Regions from separate parts of the Colwellia sp. MB02u-9 genome, predicted to be linked through region 3. Evidence: predicted binding sites of a transcription regulator. Region 3 holds the regulator's gene; each other region holds the start of a gene.
The links. The regulator MetJ, encoded in region 3, represses methionine synthesis genes. The targets are predictions, from matches to a motif close to TAGACGTCTAGACGTCTA.

Region 1 (8,307 bases), on a different contig from region 3:
GTACTTAGGTATATTGGTAACATCGTTGAAGGGAAATGTCAGGTGACTATCGAAGCTGTTGGTAAAGAACATCCTTTATATAGTGTTAAAGATGGCGAAAACGCTTTAGCGATTCATAGCCGCTATTATCAACCATTACCTTTCGTTTTACGGGGTTATGGTGCTGGCGCTGCGGTAACTGCTGCCGGTGTTTTTGGTGATTTATTAAGAACATTAGCATGGGAGCAACAACACTAATGAGCGTTTCAGTATTTGCACCTGCTTCAATTGGCAACGTTAATGTCGGTTTTGATGTTTTAGGTTTAGCGGTTAAACCCATTGATGGCACATTATTGGGTGATGTAGTGACGGTTAGCCCTAGTAATGACGGCGATCAATTAACGGTTACCGGTGATTTTGCACATAAGTTACCCAGTGATGTTAAGCTAAATATTGTTTGGCAGTGTTTACTCTTGTTTAATAAAGAATTATTTGCCAGTAAACAGGCGAGTGTTGAAGTAAAAATAAGCTTAGATAAACGTATGCCAGTGGGCAGCGGATTAGGCTCTAGCGCTTGTTCAGTGGTGGCAGCCATTGCCGGTTTAAATGCTTTTTATGAAAAGTACCATCAGTTTAGCTTTTCAAAGCAAGCGCTGTTAAAAATGATGGGAAAGATGGAAGCACAAATTAGTGGTAGTCTTCACTACGACAATGTTGCACCATGTTTTTTAGGGGGTATGCAGCTAATGGTGCCCGACCACGATATCATTGCCCGTAATTTACCGCCATTTCAAGATTGTTATTTTGTCATGGCATACCCAGGCATTGAAATATCAACCAAAGCAGCAAGAGAGATATTACCAAACGCTTATTCTCGTGCTGACTTGATCAGTTTTGGGCAGAATTTCGCCACATTTGTTGATGCTTGTCATCGCGGTGATAAAGCGCAAGCCTTTGCCGTATTGACTGATGTGGTTGCTGAGCCTTATCGAAAATCAATTTTACCTGGCTACAGCGAAGCGGCAAGTTATTTAACACAACAGGGCTGTTTGGCGGTTGGCATTTCTGGCTCAGGGCCAACACTTTTTTGTGTCACAGACGATCTAGCAAAAGCAACAGAATTTGCTGCTTGGTTAAACGACAATTATTTACAAACATCAGCTAACGGCAGCAGTGAAGGATTTGTTCATGTTTGCCAAGCTGATACTCAAGGTGCAGTGAGTTTACCTTAAAGCGCAATGCTATCTGTTGCTTTAAACCTCGAGATTAAACCCTATATAGGAATTGAGTGTGAAATTTTATAATTTAAAAGAAAACGATGAACGAGTCAGTTTTGCTGGCGCGGTAAAGCAAGGCTTAGGGCGTAATCAGGGCCTGTTTTTTCCAGAAGAAATCCCCCGCTTTGATGATATTGAAGCCTTACTTGCGCTGCCGATGGTTGAGCGTAGCGTTAAAGTACTTTACCCTTTTGTTAGTGAAGATTTAACCGAAGAGCAGTTAACTGAAATTGTTACTGACGCCTTTAATTTTCCAGCGCAAATACAGCCTATTAGTGAACGTAGAGCCATACTAGAATTATTTCATGGACCGACACTGGCGTTTAAAGATTTTGGTGCTCGCTTTATGGCCAAATGTTTACAAGCGTTTGGTGAGGGTAAAAAAGTCACTATTTTAACCGCAACCTCTGGTGATACTGGCGCTGCTGTAGCACATGCTTTTCACGGTATTGACAACATTGATGTCGTGATCTTATATCCGAAAGGAAAAATAAGTTTATTACAGGAAAAAATGTTTACTACCTTAGGCGGTAATATTCGTACTATTGCGGTAGAAGGCACGTTTGACGATTGTCAGGCGCTTGTTAAGCAGTCTTTTGATGATCAAGAGCTTAAAGAGGCTATTGGCTTAAACTCAGCTAACTCGATTAATATTAGTCGTTTGTTGGCACAAATTTGTTATTACTTTGAAGCGGTTGCACAACTTTATCGTCAAAAAGGCACTGATGCACTTAGCGATATTGTTTTTGCTATTCCCAGTGGTAATTTTGGTAACCTTACCGCAGGACTTTTTGCTAAAGCCTTAGGTTTACCTATTAAGCGTTTTATTGCCGCCACAAATGCCAATGATACCGTGCCTCGCTATTTAAAAACCGGCGAATGGACACCTAATGAAACAGTAGCAACTATTTCTAATGCTATGGATGTGAGTAACCCCAATAATTGGCCACGTATAGAACATATGTTAAAAGCGGGATTAGTTGAGCAAGATTGTGTCACTTCAGTATCAATTGATGAAGAGCAAACACAAATGGCGATGATCCAACTGGCTAAACTTGGCTACATCAGTGAACCTCATGCCGCGGTTGCTTATAGAGCGCTGCAATATAATGCCCTTGATACTGAATTTGGTGTATTTTTGGGTACCGCGCATCCAGCGAAATTTAAAGATATTGTTGAAAGTACCTTAGGACAACCGATAGGCTTGCCAAAAGAGCTTGCCGATTGTGCGAGTGAAACCATTTTATCAACCACAAGTTCAACCGACTTTGCTGAACTTAGAGCTTACTTACTCAATTAGTTACTGCGCTGGTTAGCGCAAGAACAGGGCAGTGTTAAAGGGCAGTTTTTACTGCCTTTTATCTGCATAAAGTATAGCAAGTCTGGGGTCAAGAAGCTGTGAGGCAAGTCGCTGTGAGGTGAGTAAATTTTTACGGTGAGTCATGGTAAATCGGTATTTTTCTTGCCAAGTTAGGCACTTAACATAGTGTGATATAACGTAAACTGTAGCAGAAATAAAAAAGCCAAAGAAAATATTCTTTGGCTTTTTAGTTTTTCAAATCAGCAGTGATATTAGTTTAATAATCTTACTCTGATTGTTGCATCAATCTGTTTTAATTCTTTTAAGGCTAACTTGCCATTTTCAGCTTCAATATCAATAACTACATAGCCAATTTGGTCAGCGGTTTGTAAATACTGAGCGGCAATATTGATATTAAGTTTGGCAAACATTTGGTTGATTTGCGTTAACACCCCAGGTCTATTGTGGTGAATGTGTAATAAACGACTGGTGCCAAGATGGCCAGGTAAGGATACTTCAGGAAAATTAACGGCAGATAATGTTGAACCATTGTCTGAATATTTAGCCAGTTTACTGGCTACTTCAAGGCCAATATTTTCTTGCGCTTCTTTCGTACTGCCACCAATATGTGGCGTTAAAATCACGTTATCAAAGGCACGTAACGGGCTAAAAAACTCATCGTCATTACTTTTAGGTTCAACTGGGAATACGTCAATTGCTGCACCAGCCACTTTTTTACTGGTTAAGGCCTCGGCTAAGGCGTCAATATCAACAACAGTGCCGCGCGAAGCATTAATAAAGATAACACCCTGTTTCATGACCTCAAATTCTGCCGCACCCATCATATTTTTGGTTTGTGGCGTTTCAGGTACATGCAAACTAATAACATCCGCTTCTTTCAATAATGAAGTCATAGTTGGCGCTTGGCTGGCATTACCTAAAGGCAGTTTAGTTTCAATATCAAAAAAGCGAACTTTCATCCCTAAAGTTTCGGCTAGTATGCCAAGTTGCATACCAATATGACCATAACCGATAATACCTAAGGTTTTGCCTCTGGCTTCAACTGAACCCGTAGCTGACTTATTCCAAACACCACGATGTGCTTGGGCACTTTTTTCTGGAATACCACGTAATAATAATAATGTTTCGCCCAATACTAACTCAGCAACCGAACGGGTATTTGAAAATGGCGCGTTAAATACTGGGATACCAAATGATTGTGCTGCGGCTTTGTCTACTTGATTGGTACCAATACAGAAGCAACCAATAGCAACCAGCTTTTTAGCGTGGCTTAAAACATTTTTATTTAAGTCAGTGCGAGAACGTATACCAACAAAATGCACGTCGGCAATTTTCTTAATTAGCTCTGCTTCTGAAAGTGAGGCTTTAATATATTCAATATTTGAATAGCCTTTATTTTTCAGCTCTTCAAGGGCGCTCTGGTGAACACCTTCTAGAAGTAGTATCTTAATCTTGTCTTTTGCTAGTGAATTGTTGCTCATGATAGTTTATCTTCTCTCGATCAAACATTGATGTACTTAAATATATTTCAAATAAGCTTTTAGATGGCTAGATACCTAAAATACCATATAGGGTATAAACTCTAAAGTGTTATTTTATTATTTTTGTACCCTCTGCACTGCCGATAATTAAGACATTTGCTGGACGATTAGCAAACAAGCCATTAGTCACAACACCAGCAATAGCGTTAATGCTATTTTCTAATGCTTTAGGGTCCATTATTTTTAAGTTATGCACATCAAGAATAACATTGCCGTTGTCGGTAATAACCCCTTGGCGATAAACCGGATCACCACCTAATTTCACTAGCTCTCTGGCAACATAACTGCGCGCCATTGGGATCACTTCTACCGGCAATGGAAAACGACCTAACATAGGCACTTGCTTAGTGTCATCGGCGATACAAATGAAGGTTTTTGCCACCGCAGCAACAATTTTTTCGCGGGTAAGGGCAGCACCGCCACCTTTGATCATATGCAGGTGAGGGCTAATTTCATCAGCGCCATCAACATAAACATCAATGCCGTCAACGTTATTAAGATCAAACACTTCAATACCATATGATTTTAAACGCTCAGTTGAGCCTTCAGAGCTTGATACTACGCCAATAACTTTATCTTTAATGGTAGCAAGGGCGTCGATAAAATGATTTACCGTTGAGCCAGTACCGACACCAACAATGGTATCTGCTTCGATATAGTCTAGGGCTTTTATTGCTGCCGCTTTTTTCATGTCATCTTGAGTCATAATAGGCCTGTTTTAAATAAAAAAATTAGCTATCAGTAAGAGATAGCTATCAGTTGTAAGCTTTCTGTAAAATATAGTAATCAGTGGTTAGCTTTCAGTTTTAAGCGGTCAGCTGTCAGTACAATATAGTGATCAGTTAAAAGTAATAAGTGATTAGCATTCAGTAAGATGTAGTTATAAATCAAAAGAAGTTTTCGAGCTATATTTTAACTATGTCTGTAGTAACTTACTGAAAGCTGAGAGCTAAAAACTAACAGCTATCTCTTAACTATGTCTTTGTAACTCACTGAAAGCTGAAAGCTAAAAACTGACAGCTATCTCTTAACTATCTATGGTCAGTATTATAACAAGCGTATCGAATTAATCAGATTTTATTTATGGCTATCAAACTTATATTGTCTTGTTGGCGTAATAATTTCAGGTAGCGGAATATCCCACAGTTGTGCGGGAATAGCGTCTATTAATTGGATGTCATGCGCTAAGCCTATTGGATAAGGCTTTGTTAACTTGCTTGGTGCAACGTTAAGCGGTTGATTCTGATGGCGGTATTGTTGATACCATGATGCTAAGGTTCTATCGTAGAATCCGCCGCCCATGCCTAAACGATTACCTAATGGGTCAAACGCAACCAAGGGGGTAAAAATAATATCTATTTCGCCAATAGTTTTAATCAAACGCACGTCAAGTTTAGGTTCTAAAATGCCATAGTTATTTTTTTTCATGACACTGTTTTCATCATAATGGAGAAACAATAACTGCCCATGACTAAAAGGATGAATAACAGGTAAGTAGGTCTTTTTGTTGTTTTGCCAACACCATTTTATAAAGGGCATAGCATCAAGCTCACTGTCATTGGCTAAATAAAGCGCAATATTTTTTGCCGCTAGCACATCTCTACGGGCACTGAGTTGAATGAGTAAATCATCGGAGAACTGTTGTTGCTCAACCTCACTAAGACTTTGGCGTTTAGTCCTAAGTGATTTTCTTATTTCATTTCGTGTAGACATCATCAATAGCGTTTTCTCATTAGGGTATGTGTGCGCTGTGGAGGCATCGCATAAATGCGAACGACAAAAAATAAGGCGCTGCAGATAGCTGTTTGCCATCTTGTTAATTGTTTGCTTAACAGTTGACGGACTAAAGTCCGACCTACAAAACAATTGCTTAACATTTACATTATCACCTTTAGGCCCGATGTAGGTTGGACTTTAGTCCAACAAGTTTCAAAAGGCAGCTTTCAGTTTGAAGTTTTTAGCTGTCAGATTTAAAGAAAATAGCTTTTAGTTTATTTGTCTGTTTGGTTTTATGCCACTAGGTTTTGTATTCGCTTTAAGGTTGACGGACTAAAGTCCGACCTACAAAACAATCGCTTAACATTTACATTATCACTTTTAGGCTCTATGTAGGCCCGATGTAGGTTGGACTTTAGTCCAACAGGTTTTAAGCATTAACTATCTTAATCAGTCCCTTTGACAGACTGAAGTTCGGCCGACAGAACGTTTGCTCAACCATCAACCAAGAACTCTAATATTTTACTGAAAGCTGACAGCTATTTTCTTTTACTGATAGCTTAAACATTTCTTTTACTGATAGCTTAAACATTTCTTTTACTGACAGCTTAAACAATTTTCATAGACAAAAAAATAGCCAACATCTAGTTGGCTATTTTTACTGTTAATTATTCAAAATAATTATGCAGTAGATGTTGTGCTTTTACCTTTAACTGGCGATGAAGTGTCATCTTCTTCTGTTTCTAGCGCTTCCCAGAATCTAGATTTCAAGCCAATGAGTAAAATAATAATACCAATACCAATACTAAATAGACTGATTTGAATATATAAGGCTGGAATTTGTTCAACGTTGTTTGGATCGTAATTACCAGCAAGCAAACCAGAAATAATATTACCAATTGAATAGGTTAAAACAAATACACCCATCATTTGGCCAGCAAATCTTCTCGGTGATAATTTACTTACGGCACTTAAGGCGATAGGACTTAAGCATAACTCACCCACTGTGTGTAAAAAGTAAGTGGTAATTAACCAACCGGGCGCAACTTGTAAGCCACTCGCTGCATATTGTGCGGCAAAAAACATCACGATAAAGCCACTGGCCATAATAATTAAGCCAACAGCACATTTAATGCCGTATGCCGGTGTAACCATTCTTTGACCTAATTTAATCCAAAATGCGGCGAAAAAAGGTGATAGCAAAACAATAAACATAGCATTAGAAAACTGAAACCATGCCGTTGGAATTTCAAACGAACCTATCATACGGTCAGTGTAATCACGAGCGAATAAGTTTAATGATGAGCCGGCTTGTTCAAAGCCAGACCAGAAAAAAGCTGAGGCAATACAAATTAATAATAGTGCCCAAAGTTTTTTCTTTTCATTGCCGGTTAAGTCACTAAAAAAGTAAATAATGGCATAATAAATAACAAAAATTAAGGTAAATGCTATTGCGACATATTGTGCTGTGGCAATAGGGTCTATCACCACAATACCTTCAAAGGTTAAAACAGTGACCACTGCAATGGCGACTAGCGAAGCGGCTATAATTATCCAGCTAGTGCGTTGACCTTTTGCTGATAAAGGTGCAACCGGTTTTGCGCCAACACCTTCTAATTTTGGTGTGGTAATTTTATATTGAATAAGGCCTGCTGCCATGCCTATTGCGGCTGCACCAAAGGCATAATGCCAACCAAAATCTGAAGCTAAATAACCACAAACTAAATAGCCAATGAAAGAACCTAAGTTAATGCCCATGTAATAAATAGCATAACCACTATCACGGCGCTTATCATTTTCACTATATAATTGGCCAACCATAGCGCCAATATTAGGCTTTAATAAACCCGTACCTAAAATAACTAAGATCAAACCAATAAAGAATGTTTTGTCATTTGGGATAGCTAAAACTATGTGGCCAAACATGATGATAATGCCGCCATACCAAACCGCTCTTTGCCCACCCAGTAATCTGTCTGCTATCCAACCGCCTGGCAAGCCCATAAAATAGACGGTACCCGTATATAAACCATAAATAGCGGTTGCCGATGCAATAGTTAATGCTAAGCCGCCTTCTTGTAAGGTTGCGGTCATAAAAAGAACAAGCAAGGCGCGCATGCCGTAATAACTCATGCGTTCCCACATTTCTGTGACGAAAAGTGTTTTTAATCCGCCTGGATGGCCATAAAAAGCCTCTGAATTTGGGGTACTCATATAAAATCCTCGATAGGTAATACCAAACACGGTTTAAAATTATTATTGTTTCAACATGAATATATATCGGGTTGAACGTGCTCAGATAAATTAAAAGTTTTATTAATCAACCCGCTTTATACCTTTGGTAGCATCGAAAGGCAAGTAAGCGCGGTTAATCTTTATGTTAATGAATGTAAAGTTATATCAAACCAATTGATTTTGCTGCCGACACACTTTAATTAGGAGGTTAATTTCAAGGCACAATAGCATAATTTTG
Region 2 (8,307 bases), on a different contig from region 3:
GCGCTAAGCCGGCGCTTAATGTGATGGGCCGAATATGTATGGCCAAGTTAATTTCATCTAGACGACATAATGAACGACAACAGAGCAATTAAAACGGATAGATCGTCAGAGATTAATTTGGTTGAAGTTCAGCACAATTTGGCGTTTTTCGCTAAATCTGTCTAGATATTGCGATTTTATGCCATTGGTAAGAGTTAATAAAAACTCGTATGTTACAGTGCAGGTATTATTTAATATTATTGCCAAGAATACTGAAACTCTATTACACGTACTTGGCCAATAAGTAAGGAAATCTGATGAGCAGTTGAGGTTTTATCAGCTATAAAATAAGACTAAGTTATTACTTATATTGAGAAGTTTTATGATGAAAGATGTAAAAAATGAAGTTACGGATGAAATTAAAGCAAAACTATTGTATTGGCGTAATATAAAAAGTAAGAGAAATAAAACCCTGCTCATTGTTTTTCTTTTAAGCTTGGTTGGCTTAAAGGTATTTACCACAGTGTTAACTTTTGAGTGGTTAGCGGGTTTATTTAACTCGGTATAAAGTAAGGTTTAAAATAGATGAGTAATTGCACAACTTAGGTGGCCTTAGTTGTGCTTACTGAGCCTTATTTAAGTCAGGTATATTTAAGTCAGATATATTTAACTCAGATATATGTACCGATGAATTTATATCAAGTTGATTATTTGCTGTTAAAGAAACTTAAGCGGTTATTCAAGATGATTAACTCGAGTTAATTAAACAATAGACCTCGAAAGTTTTTTAAACATGTAAGGCAATATAAATGCTGATCAACTTGTCACTAGGGGAGTAACTCGCTATTTTGATAGCGTTAATTATTTTAGCTAGTTTTTATTTTAACTTATTTAACTTATTTAATTTCAGCTGAGCTTAATTTTATACTCAAATAGGTGCTAGCAGCCTAAGGAATATAGTGACTTCAAAATTACCCCGATGGGTAGAATACGGTGCATTTGTGCTTGCTTTAGTGGCAGGACTTATTAATGCGGTTGGATTGTTAGGCTTTAAACATCAATCTATTTCGCATTTATCTGGCACGGCTACACTGCTTGGCACAGGAGTCGTAAACTCAACATTTACTGATGCTTTTCATTTACTGCTTATTCTATTTAGCTTTTTAATGGGGGCGGGTATATCGGGTTACTTTATTCATGGTGGGGCCTTAAAATTAGGCCGCAATTATAGTGGTTTGCTTTACCTAGAAGCGGCATTGCTTTTTGGCGCTATTTATTTCTTAACCAAAGATTCTTTAAATGGCCATTATTTGGCCTCAGCAGCGTGTGGATTGCAGAATGCCTTAGCCACTACTTATAGTGGTGCGGTGATCAGAACAACTCATGTCACCGGTATTTTTACTGATTTGGGTATTATGTTAGGTGCAAAATTAAGGGGCGATACATTTGATAATAGAAAGGCATTATTATTTCTGTTAATTATTATAGGATTTATTGTCGGTGGGGGCTTAGGTACTTATTTATTTAGTTTGTTTAAATTTTATGCGCTATTTGTACCCGCAGGTATTTGTATTTTATTAGCCTTAATCTATTCAATTTATAATGCTAATGCCCAAGCTAAGAGCTAGCACTTTTACCATTTTTTCAGGTTACCAAGGTAGGTGGTAAATTTATCACTAGTATATTAGCTCGCTTTATCGACACTTCAGCAGATTGTGTTGTTACTAAGGTGGAGTTATCGATGAAAGACCCCATATCAACTTATGTGAGTATAAAATCATCGTGCTAGCTTTCATATAGGAGAAGTAATGCAAGACTTGAAGCAACAATTAGATTTTATTTTAGAGTTAGACCGTCTTAAAGCTGTCTACCGAAAAGTGATGGTAAAGTCGGATAAAAATAGACCAGAAAACAGTGCTGAGCATAGCTGGCATATTGCCATGATGGCGCAAACCTTACATGTTTATGCCGCAGAGCCAGTCAATGTTGCTCGAGTTACCAGCATGTTACTTATTCATGACATAGTAGAAATTGATGCCGGCGATACTTTTGCCTTTGCAGCACAAGCCGAACTTGATGCACAAGAAGCAAAAGAGCTTGCAGCGGCAAAGCGTATTTTTGGTTTGTTGCCTGAACAGCAATGCTCAGAAATGTTAAACTTGTGGCTAGAGTTTGAAGCGGCAGAAACAACCGATGCTAAATTTGCCAAAGCAATGGATCGGGTCTTACCTTTACTGCAAAATATGAAAAATGACGGAGGGAGTTGGGCTAAGCATAATGTTAGCCGATCTGAAGTTATTGCCCGTAACAATCTCTTAGATGGTTTAGCCCCAAAATTATGGATTTATGTTGCTGAGCAAATTGATTTTGCCGTAGAAAAAGGCTGGTTACGCAACGCGTAGCGGTAATAAAACTTCTAGGTGTGTAGAGCAATGCCTTAGCTGCTTGTTAATATATAAGTCAACAAACAGCTAAGCTTCTATCTTTTAAATTTAAGAATATGACCTTTGAAGTCTTGTTTAATGTAATCGGTATGCTCAGGTTTAATATGGGTAGAGCTAAAACCAAAATCTAGCATTTTTGTACTTAATTTAGTTTTGCGCCCGCGACCCGGATCAACAAGAATAACTTCACAACTTTTGTTTGCATGGGCTTGGATGAAGTTGGCAAGCAATTCAATATGTTCATTTTCATATAGTAGGTCACTACCTATGATTAAATCAAAAAGTCCTAAGCTATCTTGTTTATTTGACCAATTAGTTTGCTCATAGTTAATCGGACCGTCTTGATTAAGCAGGGTGTTTCTCAGTAAAAATTTCCCTACTTCGGGGTGGTAATCTGTTGCGGTTATATCCGCTTTTTGTTTGTTTAAGAGTAAGCTACTAAGCGCTATGCCACAGCCTACTTCTAATACCCGTTTTGTGCCAACGGGGTATTGCGAAATAAAATGTGCCAGCACTAAGCTTGATGGCCAAATAACACCAAATAAAGACCAAGTTGCCGATGAAATGCCTAAGTTTTGGGCGATGTCTTCAGGGTCATAAAATTCTTGTTTATCACGTAAGGTACAAAGATGGATATCAGTGTTACCAAACTCGATGGTTTGATAACTGTAACGAAGGTTTGTCATTGTGCTGCCTAGGTAGGCGCGGAGCCAAGTCTCTTAAGACAAATGACAAAGTGCGCGAGTCGGCTAAGAGTACAGTGTTTAGCTTAAATGACAATATATTTCGTGCGCTATAATTTAGCTGATACAGCTTTTTTGTCGCGAATTTTCTTTGCGACTAAACGATAAAATGCTAAATCATATTAAAATGTTTAGACGTCTATACGTTTAGAGGTTGACATAGCTAGCAATCCAAGTCACATTGTAGTTAGATATAAATGGTAAAGAGCAATATTTTTTTTCAGCGTTATTTTATTACTATTACAGATATAACGAATTACCCGACATTAGGTTATTACTATGCCCATAAAAATCCCCGATGAATTGCCCGCTTTAACGATTTTAGACAAAGAAAATATTTTTGTTATGTCTGAACGTCGCGCTGCAGATCAAGAAATTCGCCCAATGGAAGTGGCTATTCTTAACCTAATGCCCAATAAAATTGAAACTGAAGTGCAAATTCTGCGCATGTTGGCCAATACACCATTGCAAATTAATGTTGAATTTGTCCGCATACATGCCAATGAATCTAAGAATACGCCGCAAGCACATCTAGATAATTTCTACCGCTTATTCGACGATATAAAACATAAACAATATGACGGTTTAATTATTACCGGTGCGCCGCTGGCATTGTTGGATTATCAGCAAGTAACCTTTTGGGACAAAATTTGTCAAGTGTTTGACTGGGCAGAAAAAAATGTGACTTCAACCATGTTTTCTTGTTGGGCAGCACATGCCGCGCTTTATCATCATTATGGTTTGAAGCGACATTTGCGTAAAAAAAAGCTCTCTGGCGTCTACCACCACCATTGTTTGAAACCAGAAGAGCAGTTAACCCGAGGCTTCGATGAAAGTTTTAATGTGCCTCATTCTCGCTATGGTTATATCGATAAGTCGGATTATCAAACACTGGAACATCTAGAAATATTGGCGGAGTCAGCTGAGGCAGGGGTGTATTTATCTGCGAGTAAAAATAAGCAGCAAGTCTACCTTACTGGCCATCCAGAGTATGACGCAACAACCTTGAGTGAAGAGTATTTTCGTGACCTTGAAATGGGCCGTACCACGTCAATGCCTGAGCATTATTTTACTGAAAATGATCCCCATTCAACCACAGCAAACACCTGGCGCAGCCATGGTAGTTTGCTTTTTACCAATTGGTTAAATTATTACGTTTATCAAATTACGCCGTATCAACTAGATGCAAACCATATTAAAGCCATCCATCCAGGGAAATCTCGTGTCTAAGCAAGTAAATACTCAATCAAAAGCACCTGTGGTGCAGTCAGTTTCTTATGGCCGATTACAAGCCGAATTAAAAAAGCGCATTCTTATTTTAGATGGTGCTATGGGCACTATGATCCAAGCGTATAAATTTGAAGAGCAAGATTATCGTGGCGAGCAGTTTGCTGATTGGCATAGCGATGTTAAAGGTAACAACGATTTGTTGGTGCTGACTCAACCTGAGGTTATTAAAGCTATTCACCGCGAATACCTTGTTGCCGGTGCTGACATTCTTGAAACCAATACTTTTAACGCCACCACTATTGCCATGTCGGATTACGATATGGCGGAGTACAGTGCTGATATTAATTTCGCGGCGGCGCAATTAGCACGTGAAGTGGCTGATGAATTCACCGCGAAAAACCCAGATAAACCCCGTTTTGTGGCTGGCGTGTTAGGGCCAACAAACCGCACTTGTTCAATTTCCCCTGATGTTAACGACCCAGCGTATCGTAATGTCACCTTTGATCAGCTCAAAGACGCTTACATTGAATCGACCAACGCCTTGATTGACGGCGGCAGTGACATCATCTTAATTGAAACAATATTTGATACCCTCAATGCTAAAGCCGCTATATTTGCTGTTGAAACCGTCTTTGAAAGTCGCGGTGAACGTTTACCTGTGATGATCTCAGGCACGATTACCGATGCCTCAGGGCGAACGTTATCAGGGCAAACCACCGAAGCTTTTTACAATTCTTTACGTCACGCTAGACCGATTTCATTTGGTTTGAACTGTGCGCTTGGCCCGGTTGAATTACGCCAATATGTGGAGGAATTAAGCCATATTTCAGATGTGGCGATTTCTGCTCATCCTAATGCGGGTTTGCCTAATGCTTTTGGTGAATATGATTTTACCGTTGAAGATATGGACGAGCATGTTGCTGAATGGGCCAATGCAGGTTTTTTAAATATTATTGGTGGCTGTTGTGGCACCACACCAGCGCATATTAAAGGCATGGCTGATGCCGTAGCGAATATCGCACCTCGAGAAATTAAAGCGAAAGAAATAGCTTGTCGATTATCCGGCTTAGAAGCACTGACCATTAAAGACGATAGCTTGTTTGTTAACGTAGGCGAGCGTACCAACGTCACGGGATCTGCGGTTTTTAAACGCTTAATTACCGACGAAAATTACGATCAAGCCATCGCAGTAGCCTTGCAACAAGTTGAAAACGGCGCACAGATTATCGATATCAACATGGATGAAGGCATGTTGGACTCACAAGCAGCCATGGTTCGATTCCTGAATTTAATTGCGGGTGAGCCAGATATCGCCAAAGTGCCGATTATGTTGGACTCTTCTAAATGGGATATTTTAGAAGCGGGTTTAAAATGTATTCAAGGTAAGGGCATTGTAAATTCAATCAGTTTAAAAGAGGGTGAAGACAACTTTCGTGAACAAGCCGAACTGCTGCGCCGCTATGGTGCTGCGGTGATTATTATGGCGTTTGATGAAAAAGGTCAAGCTGATACTCGTGAACGTAAGTATCAAATTTGTCAGCGCGCTTATCATATTTTGGTCGATGAAATTGGCTATCCCGCGGAAGATATTATTTTTGATCCTAATGTTTTTGCGGTGGCTACTGGCATCGACGAGCATAACAATTATGCGCGTGATTTTATTGAAGCGGTAGGTGACATTAAGCAAAACTTACCCCACGCCATGATTTCTGGTGGTGTGTCTAATGTCTCGTTCTCATTTCGCGGCAATAACCCAGTGCGCGAAGCAATACATGCGGTTTTTCTTTATCATGCGATAAAAAATGGTATGGACATGGGCATAGTTAATGCCGGCCAGTTAGCGATTTATTCTGATATCCCTGACAACCTACGTCTAGCCGTTGAAGACGTGATACAAAACTCTGATGATGGCGCTACTGAACGCCTACTCGATGTGGCACAAGAATATCGTGGCCAAGCCGGTAGTCAAAATAGCAAAGCTGATTTAACCTGGCGTGAATTAGAAGTGAATAAGCGCCTAGAATATTCGCTCGTTAAAGGTATTAATGAGTTTATTCTTGAGGACACTGAAGCAGCTAGATTAGTCGCTAAACGGCCATTAGATGTTATCGAAGGGCCGTTGATGGACGGCATGAATGTGGTCGGTGATTTATTTGGTGCTGGCGAAATGTTTTTACCGCAAGTGGTAAAATCTGCCCGCGTAATGAAACAAGCGGTCGCGCATTTAAACCCTTTTATTGAAGCAGAAAAAACTGAAGTAAGATCTAACGGTAAAATATTACTGGCAACGGTGAAAGGCGATGTTCATGACATAGGTAAAAATATCGTTGGCGTGGTTTTACAGTGTAATAATTACGAGATTATCGACTTAGGTGTGATGGTGTCATGTGAAGAGATTTTACGTGTTGCCCGTGCTGAAAAGGTCGATATTATTGGTTTGTCAGGGTTGATCACTCCCTCACTTGATGAAATGGTGCATGTTGCTAAAGAAATGAAGCGCCAAGAATTTAACTTACCCTTGCTTATTGGTGGCGCTACAACCTCTAAAGCGCATACCGCCGTTAAAATTGAACCTCAATATCAACATCCTGTGGTTTATGTACCTAATGCTTCACGTTCGGTTTCTGTGGTAAGTACACTACTCTCTGATGAGCATAGAGCGGCCTTTGTTGAGCGCCAAAACGCTGAATACGTTAAAGTGCGTGAGCGCCATTACAAAAAAGGCCCGCGTTCAAGTTTGATTTCTTTGAAAGACGCGCGCGCCAATGCGGTGCCGATTAACTTTGATAACTATACCCCTAAGGTGCCAAATAAATTAGGTGTGACTGTACTGGATAATATCGACTTAAATATTGTTAGGCACTATATCGATTGGACGCCATTTTTTATGACTTGGCAGTTATCTGGTAAGTATCCCTTAATTCTTAAGCATGAAGTCGTCGGCGTGGAAGCAACTAAGTTATTTAATGACGCTAATGCGATGTTAGATGATGTTATTAATAATAAAAAATTAACCGCAAAAGCGGTATTTGGTTTGTTCCCAGCCAATCGTGAGCAAGATGACTTACAACTTTATACCGACGACTCGCGTACTGAACCCTTAATGAAATTGCACCAATTACGTCAACAAAGCAAAAAGCCCACGGGCCAATATAATCGTTGCTTAGCCGATTATGTCGCTGATAAAACCTCAGGTGTTGATGACTACATTGGCGCATTTGCCGTATCGGCTGGTTTTGGTGTTGAGGCGTTAGTGAAAGCCTTTAATGCCGATCACGATGATTATAATAGTATTTTAATTAAAGCGGTTGCCGATAGACTAGCTGAAGCCAGCGCTGAATATTTACACCAGCAAATTCGCAAAGAATATTGGGGCTACGCGCCAGATGAAACCTTGGATAACGATAGTTTAATTCGTGAAAGATATCAGGGTATTAGGCCTGCGCCAGGTTATCCTGCCTGTCCAGAACACACAGAAAAAGGCTTGCTTTGGACCTTACTTAATGTCGAAGAAAACATTGGTATGGACTTAACCTCAAGTTTTGCTATGTGGCCTGGTGCCGCGGTAAGTGGTTGGTACTTCGCGCATCCAGAGTCTAAATACTTTGCTGTGGCAAAAGTGGCACAAGACCAAGTTGAAAGTTATGCAGCCCGTAAAGAAATGACCATGCCACAAGCTGAACGTTGGTTGTCGGCTAATTTAGATTATGAACCTTCGTAAACTATAAATTATAAGCTTTAGCTTGAAGTGACGAGGGGAGATGTTTTATTAGCCTATCTTATAGCGTAGAAGTAACAGCGCAGAAGTAATAGCAAAGATAAGATAATAAATAAACGGTATAAAAGCTAAAAAGCGCTATAGCAAGACAAGCTATAGCGCTTTTTTAATATTGGTCATCAGCGTTATTTTT
Region 3 (8,307 bases):
GAAATTCAAGGTAAAGAACTTCGACACGCTAACATTGTTTGTATGGGGGCTGGCGCTGCAGCCATTGCCTGTATGGAACTGTTGATTAAATGTGGCGCACAACGTGAAAAAATTTATATGCTCGACACTAAAGGTGTTATTCACACCCGCCGTGACGATTTAAATGAATATAAAAAATTATTTGCTAACAATACGGATAAGCGCACGCTAGAAGACGCCATCGATGGTGCTGACGTATTCATTGGTGTATCTGGCCCTAATTTACTATTACCTTCACACATAAAGCTTATGGCCGCTAAGCCCGTGATTTTTGCTTGTTCAAATCCAGATCCAGAAATTAAACCTGAACTGGCTATGGCAACACGCGATGATTTAATTATTGCTACCGGTCGTTCAGACTACCCAAACCAAGTAAATAACGTACTTTGTTTCCCCTTTATTTTCCGTGGCGCTTTAGATGTGCGCGCACGTATCATTAATGATGAAATGAAAATTGCCGCCGTACATGCCATTCGCACCTTAGCAAAAGAGCAAGTGACGGCAGAAGTATTAGCGGCTAGTGGCTGTGACGAGTTAAATTTTGGTAGAAATTACATTATCCCAAAACCTATGGACTCACGTTTACGTTCGGCTGTCGCTATTGCGGTTGCACAAGCAGCAGTGGACTCAGGTGTAGCGGCACTCGCAATGCCAGCGAATTACCAAGGCTAACGGTTACGCTTGTAAGCAATGTAGCCTTAGATCGAGAATGAAATAGAAGGGAAGCTTATTGCTTCCCTTTTTTTTGGGCATTTTTTAATTTAACGTTCAACGTTCAACTTTTAACTTAGACATCGGCAACATCAAACATGGCTAATAAATTGATAACAGTGAATGAGATTGGCACGATTTGCTAGCGTAGTTACAAAATTGCTACTATTATAGCTATTGCTAATATAGCCACGGTATATCGTGGTTTACGATTAACCTCGATATTTAGCGTAAATAACGTAGTTTATTCGTGCCTAGTAAGTCACTTTAGGAAGATCAATGGATAAAGAAATTAAAGCCTATCTCGCCGATTCTGAATTATTACTAAACGCTGTTGGTGAAGGTATTTACGGTTTAGATACACAAGGGCGCGCTATTTTTATTAATCCTGCTGCAGAAGCCATGACCGGCTGGTCTTACGCTGAACTATTGGGACAAAATATTCATCAGTTTCATCATCATAGCTATAGCAATGGTGAGCCTTATCCTGCTTGTGAATGTAAAATATTCAATACCGCGCTTGACGGTATTTCTCGACAGGTGAGTGGTGAGGTGTTCTGGCGCAAAGATGGCAGTAACTTCCCTGTTGAGTACACAACACGAGCGGTTTATAAAAATAACCATATTATTGGCGCTGTTGCGGTATTTCGTGATGTGAGTCAGCAACAACAAATTGAGTTGGCACTGCGCAGTGCCTTGGAAAATGTACAATCACTTACTGAGCAGCTTCAGGCTGAAAATACCTATCTACAGAATGAGTTAGCGCAAGAGTGGTCGTCTGCTGGCTTGGTGGGTAGCAGCCCAATAATCACCAAAATGTTGGCGCAAGTAGAGCTAGTTGCACAAACTGATAGTACCGTACTTATTTTGGGAGAGAATGGCACAGGTAAAGAATTGGTTGCTCGTAATATTCATGCCTTAAGTCAACGTAAAAACTCTACTATGGTAAAAGTTAATTGTGCTGTATTTACCCCCAGCTTACTTGAATCTGAACTATTTGGGCATGAAAAAGGCGCATTTACTGGCGCTACTGAACGACGCAAAGGCCGTTTTGAATTAGCGAATGATGGCACGTTATTTCTTGATGAAATTGGTGAATTATCCATGGCAGCACAAGGCAAGTTACTACGGGTATTACAAGAGCAAGAGTTTGAACGGGTCGGCGGCAGTGAAACTGTTAAGGTTAATATAAGGGTTATCGCGGCTACTAACCGTGATTTATCGGCGATGATTACCCAAGGTACATTTAGAATTGATTTGTTTTATCGGCTTAATGTTTTTCCGGTTACTGTTCCACCGCTGCGTGAGCGCCAAGAAGATATACCACTGTTATCACAGGCGATTATCAGCACACTGAATAAAACGCTAGGTAAAAATATCAGTGCTATTAGTAACCGTAGCTTAACTCAATTAATGCAATATCAATGGCCCGGTAATATTCGTGAATTGCAAAATGTACTTGAGCGCGAGATAATTTTAACTAAATCGACTATTCTAAACTTTAACTTTAAAACCTCGTCAAAATCACTTACCCCTCCTGTTATTGAAACCTTAGCACAAGTGGAAACCCGCTATATATTAAGTGTGTTAAAAGCCTGTAAATGGCGCATTGGCGGTGAAATAGGTGCCGCTAAGCAGTTAGGCTTACCTGAAAGTACATTACGCTCTCGCATGAGTAAATTGAAAATTGTACGTCCTAACTAATAACTTCACTATAAAAATAATATGCAAGGCACGATATATCGCTAATGCACGATATATCGTGCTTTATGGTGGGTACTGTAAAGAATATAAAGTTATAAATATGATATTAAACAGTGAGTTAATTTAATTTTATAACTTGGTTCATATTTTGCTATTAGTAACTATCCTAACGTTAGTTTTAGCAGTAAACCATGAAGTTTGATTTTAAAGCAGAAGATTTGATCATTAAGCCCTACAAATCTGAATCCTCAGTCTATGTTCGTCAACAAAAAGGTCGTTATCAGCGTATTCGACAATTCACTGGCTTAGCCTTTGTTTTATTATTTATGTTGATGCCTTGGCTTAATTTTCAAGGTAATCAGGCTGTTTTACTGGATATAGGTAAGCAACAGTTTCATATTTTTTCACAAACATTTTTTCCACAGGATTTTATCATTCTAGCGGGATTATTACTGGTTAGTTGCTACTTACTTTTCTTTTTAACCACGTGGCTTGGTCGAATTTGGTGTGGTTATACCTGTCCTCAAACCGTATGGACCTTCAGTTTTATTTGGGTTGAAGAATGGTTGGAGGGTACGCGCAATAAACGTATTAAACGTGATGAACAGCCATTGTCATTAGAGACCTTAGCGAGAAAATCAGCCAAGCACTTTATTTGGGGATTAATCGCATTTTTTACCGCAACAACATTTATCAGTTATTTTTTACCGGCCCGCGCACTGTATCTTGATTTACTACAATGGCAGTGGGATGGCCTGACAACTTTCTGGGTGCTGTTTTTTGCTGTTTGTACCTACGGTAATGCCGGTTGGTTACGTGAAAAAATGTGTATTTACATGTGCCCGTATTCACGCTTTCAATCCGCCATGTTCGACAAGAATACCCTAGTGGTTGCTTATGATAAATTGCGTGGTGAAAGCCGCGGTGCTCGTAAACGTCACCAGCAGCCAAAAGACCTAGGTTTAGGTGATTGTGTAGACTGTAACCTTTGTGTGGAAGTGTGCCCAGTGGGTATTGATATTCGTAACGGCTTGCAATACGAATGTATTAATTGCGGTGCTTGCATTGATGCCTGTGATCAAACCATGAGTAAATTTAATTATGCTAAGGGCTTAATTAGTTATACCAGTGAAAATGCACTAGAAGGTAAAAAGGTTAAATTACTACGGCCGAAAATTATTGGCTATGCTGTTATGTCGGTATTAGCCATGGCGTTTATGATTTTTACTATTCAAGTGCGGGTGCCAATTGAATTTTCTATTTTGCGGGATCGTGGCACATTATTTCAGCTCGACTTTCAAGATAAGGTGACGAATAGTTACTTATTGAAAATTACTAATAAATCAAAAGTTGATCGCCAATTTAAGATCACAGTATTGGAAAAAGTAGTAAGTTTAAGTGTTGACGGTAAGGTGATGATAAAAGCGGGTGAAATCGCCAGTGTACCTGTACATTTAACGATGCCCCCGGAAAACATCAGCCAAAAAATTACGTCAGTGACACTGACTGTTGCCGTTGATAATATGCCGGAAATTAAGGTTGTTAAGCAAACTAAATTCTTTTCAAAGTAATTAATTTTTTAGCTAGTGGCTAGTGATTGTGAAAAAAGATCTCTAGGTGAGGTTTTTTTAATTACATCATGCAAAGTGCATTACGGAAGAAAAATACGTTAAAATAGCATGACTTGGACGATGAGTAGTGAAAATGAATAGAGAACAAAGCATGACCAAAACGATCAAACAAAGCATAGCCAATATTGCCCTCGTGGTTGAAGACTATGATGATGCGATTGCATTCTATAGCAAAAAATTAAACTTTCAGCTGATTGAAGATACTGACTTAGGCGGCGGAAAACGTTGGGTGCAAATATCACCACCGAATTCAAATGGCACCAACATACTGCTTGCTAAAGCCAGTAACGACGCGCAAAGCCAATCAGTGGGCAATCAAGCGGGCGGACGAGTATTTTTATTTCTGCAAACCAATGACTTTTGGCGCGACTATCAACAGATGAAAAGCCAAGGTGTCGAGTTTAACGAAGAGCCGCGCGTGGAAGAATATGGCACGGTTGTCGTGTTTAAAGATTTATATGGGACAAAATGGGATTTATTGCAGTTAAATGATGCGACTGGCTAGATTTATAGCTATCAGCTATCAGTTATCAGCCGTCAGTCATGAGTTAATGTAGCTGCTTAGTTAAATTCGATGATATTAAAGTTTCAGTTATTAAGCTTTTTAATGTGTGGACACTATGAAAAATTAAGGCTTAGTAAATCAAAATTATGTAAAGCTGGATGCTGGCCATATGGGTGACGGGCATAATGTTATTTTATTTGAACGACGCTGACTTTAAAAGTCACTTTAATGCAAACTAAAGCAATATCGTTCCAGTTTGAAGAATATTCAAATAGCGCTGATGAACAGAAATAATTATTTTTTGATATGTAGCGGCATACTACAGGCGGTATTTCGCTATATATTTCAAAGCAACTCTTGCTAATCACCCCTATTTTTCAGCAATAAAAAAGGCGCTAATCAGCGCCTTGTTTATTTGCTTGTTGTACTAATTGTTGTGCTACTCGTTTTAATCTTCTAATTCCGCTTCGTGTTCACTAAAGTCAGTTATGCCTTTTGCTTCCAAAGCCCGACGAACACTCGCGGGTAATTTTTGTGTGTTGTCTTTAGCCAAGTCACTATCATCAGGTAATGGTTGGCCAGTAAAAGCATGTAAAAACGCTTCACATAACAATTCACTGTTGGTGGCATGACGCAAGTTATTCACTTGGCGACGTGTACGTTCATCAGTGAGCACTTTTAACACACGTAAAGGGATAGACACGGTGATCTTTTTGACTTGTTCACTTTTCTTCCCGTGTTCGGCGTATGGGTTAATATACTCGCCATTCCACTCTGCCATGAATATTCCTCTATGCTAATTAATTGAGATAAACTTATCGATGTTAAACCTGTTTGGTAGGCCAGTTTATGATAAATTTATTCTTACTACTTGATTTTACTGGTTGTGGGGCCTGAGTCAATAACGAATGTGTAGAAGTTTAGAAGTCTAAAGTACTTGACCCAAGAACTTAAACCATTTAGATTGATAGACGTCCAAACATCTATACAGAAAATATTTTTACCGGAGTACACATGAGCGAGAAAAAAATTGCCACTACCGCTGTTCGAGCAGGTATTAATAGCGACCAACACCATGGCGCTGTTATTCCAGCTCTTCACCTTTCAAGCACCTATGCACTGAAAGGTTTTAATGACAAGCGTCAGTTTGACTATTCACGCACCGGCAATCCAACTCGCGCTACGTTTGCCCAAGCTATTACAGATTTAGAGCAGGGTGCCGTTGGCATAGTGACAAATACCGGCATGTCAGCGGTGCATCTTATTTGCCAATTACTTGATACACAAGACACGGTTGTTATTCCGCATGATTGCTATGGCGGAAGTTTTCGATTATTTACCCATCTTGCCAAGCGGGGGCAGTTTACGCTCGTGGTGGTTGATCAAAACGATCAACAAGCCTTGGCGCAAGCCTTAGCAACAAAACCTAAATTAGTCTTAGTTGAATCACCGAGTAATCCATTGTTACGCTTAGTTGATATTGCTGCCATTACCAAACAAGCCCATCAAGTTGGCGCATTAGTGGCGGTTGATAACACCTTTATGTCGCCGGTATTGCAACAACCCTTGCTATTGGGTGCTGATATTGTTTTTCACTCTACCACCAAATACATTAATGGTCATAGCGACGTGGTTGGCGGTGTGCTAGTCACCAAAGAACAAGCCTTAGGTGAAAAACTAGCTTGGTGGGCAAACTGCATTGGTATTACGGGTTCAGCTTTTGATAGCTTTTTAGCTTTGCGTGGCTTAAAAACTTTGCCCATACGGATGAAGCAGCATCAAATTAATGCCAATGCTGTGGCAAAATTTTTGCAACAGCATTCGGCTATTCAACAGGTTTATTTTCCGGGTTTAGCTAGCCATCCGCAACATGAATTAGCTAAAAAACAGCAGTATGATTTTGGCGCTATGATGAGTTTTGAGCTTAAAGGTGGCGTTGAAGCGGTTAAAATACTGTTTGATAAACTTGAACTTTTCACCTTGGCACAATCACTTGGTGGTGTTGAAAGTTTGATCTGTCATCCCTCAACCATGACCCATGCGGGGATGGAAATTGAAGCACAACTTACCGCCGGTATTACCCAGTCATTAGTGCGACTTTCTGTTGGTATTGAAGATATTGACGATATACTGGCCGACCTATCTCAGGCGCTCGATGCCAGCCAAGCTTAAAGTGGTTATCCATAGTTATCCATAGTTATCAATGTACTTTGGCTGCGTGTTATATATCAATAATTTAAAGGCGGTATGACAAGGTTGTCATACCTGTGGTAGTAAAATGATCGGTTCAAATACAGCGGTAACGCTTAGCTCTGCAAAAAATCACTTGGCAAAAGTTGCCTGTAATGTCCATAAATTTGGTGGTAGTAGTTTAGCTACCAGTGCTTGCGTTGAACGTGTGGTGGATATTATTCGTCAGCATTGCCAGCTCAATGACATTATTGTGGTATCTGCTAATGGCAATACCACAGATGCATTATTTACTCTTTATCAACTCGCGGTTGAGCTTCAGGAAATAACTTCGCTGAACACTGAGCAAGTGAGCACGAGTAATGACCTAAACACCTTACGTGAGCATTTACGGGTAACTATTACTGCCCTTGATGCGACGCAAGCTCAGTTAATTGATGAACTGTTAAATGCCAGTAGTGCCGCCAGACTGAAAAGTTTACTCAAGCAAGATGTTGCACAAATAACAGAACATTTACTGAGTGATCCGCTAAGTGCTCCCCTTAGTGAGCCATTGAGTTATCAAAATGACTTATTGGCCTTTGGTGAGGTTTGGTCAGCGCGCTTGTTATCTGCGGTATTGAGTGAAAGTGTGTGTCCAAGTTATATGTTGGATGCCAGAGACTTTCTTTTACTAAAAGATGAAAAAAATTGTGCTATTGACTATAGCGTGAGCCAAGAAAACTTTTTACCGCTTCAACAACAAGACCAACTGGTGATCGTTACCGGTTATATTGCGCGTAATCAACAGCAACAAGCCTGCACGTTAGGGCGCAATGGTAGTGATTACTCAGCAACCATAATGGCGGCACTATCAGGCGCGGGCAATGTAACGCTTTGGACTGACGTTGATGGTATTTATAGTGCTGACCCAAGGCTTGTACCTTTAGCGAGAAAATTACACCGTTTACCTAATGCGGTTGCCAATGAACTGGGCCGTTTGGGTAACCCAGTATTACATGCCAAAACCTTACAGCCATTAACCAACCATAATACCCATTTACATGTTGCCAGTAGTTTTGCACCTGAGGTTAGCGGTACTGAAATAGGCAAGTTTGGCCAAATAGCAAAACAAGAACTTTCAGTCACCAGTTTAAACGATTTAATATTAGCGAAATCAAGCAGCTTTTTAGCTAAGTCTGGCGAATTAGCGGTAAGTGAATTTTCACCGATTTGTTACAATCTTGACGAAGGTTACCTAGTCGTCACGCAGGCCCAACAAAAAGCGCTTAGCCAATGGTTAGCCAGTCATGACACCGAAGTAACCTTTAGGCCAGTAGCGATTATTGCCATTGTTGGCCATAGTGTCGCGAAACAAGGCGACATGCGCGCTAGGTTTAAAAGAGCGCTTAAGCATCAACAATGCTTACATTTTTTGCATGCCTTTAATGAACACAGTTATATTGCGGTTTTACCTGAGCCATGCTCGAGTGAAATACTCAATAATGTCCATGCGGATATGACCAAAGACGCGAAAAATATTGCCCT

Region 1: the regulator MetJ is predicted to act here: its motif matches at 4,111-4,128, upstream of serA (phosphoglycerate dehydrogenase).
Region 2: the regulator MetJ is predicted to act here: its motif matches at 3,299-3,316, upstream of metA (homoserine O-succinyltransferase).

The regions. Positions count from the first base shown of each region.
Region 1 is NZ_JACGVF010000097.1:47,159-55,465, reverse strand. It holds gene thrA (bifunctional aspartate kinase/homoserine dehydrogenase I) at 1-237, shown strand, start outside; gene thrB (homoserine kinase) at 237-1,211, shown strand; gene thrC (threonine synthase) at 1,270-2,556, shown strand; gene serA (phosphoglycerate dehydrogenase) at 2,829-4,058, opposite strand; gene rpiA (ribose-5-phosphate isomerase RpiA) at 4,168-4,824, opposite strand; gene H4J65_RS13335 (5-formyltetrahydrofolate cyclo-ligase) at 5,196-5,834, opposite strand; gene H4J65_RS13330 (peptide MFS transporter) at 6,516-8,048, opposite strand.
Region 2 is NZ_JACGVF010000066.1:30,046-38,352, reverse strand. It holds gene H4J65_RS01835 (hypothetical protein) at 362-547, shown strand; gene H4J65_RS01830 (YoaK family protein) at 939-1,607, shown strand; gene H4J65_RS01825 (HD family hydrolase) at 1,788-2,381, shown strand; gene H4J65_RS01820 (methyltransferase) at 2,459-3,109, opposite strand; gene metA (homoserine O-succinyltransferase) at 3,446-4,396, shown strand; gene metH (methionine synthase) at 4,425-8,117, shown strand.
Region 3 is NZ_JACGVF010000070.1:147,663-155,969, forward strand. It holds gene H4J65_RS04260 (malic enzyme-like NAD(P)-binding protein) at 1-711, shown strand, start outside; gene H4J65_RS04265 (sigma-54-dependent Fis family transcriptional regulator) at 1,030-2,454, shown strand; gene ccoG (cytochrome c oxidase accessory protein CcoG) at 2,646-4,025, shown strand; gene H4J65_RS04275 (VOC family protein) at 4,177-4,590, shown strand; gene metJ (met regulon transcriptional regulator MetJ) at 5,039-5,371, opposite strand; gene metB (cystathionine gamma-synthase) at 5,605-6,762, shown strand; gene metL (bifunctional aspartate kinase/homoserine dehydrogenase II) at 6,869-8,307, shown strand, end outside.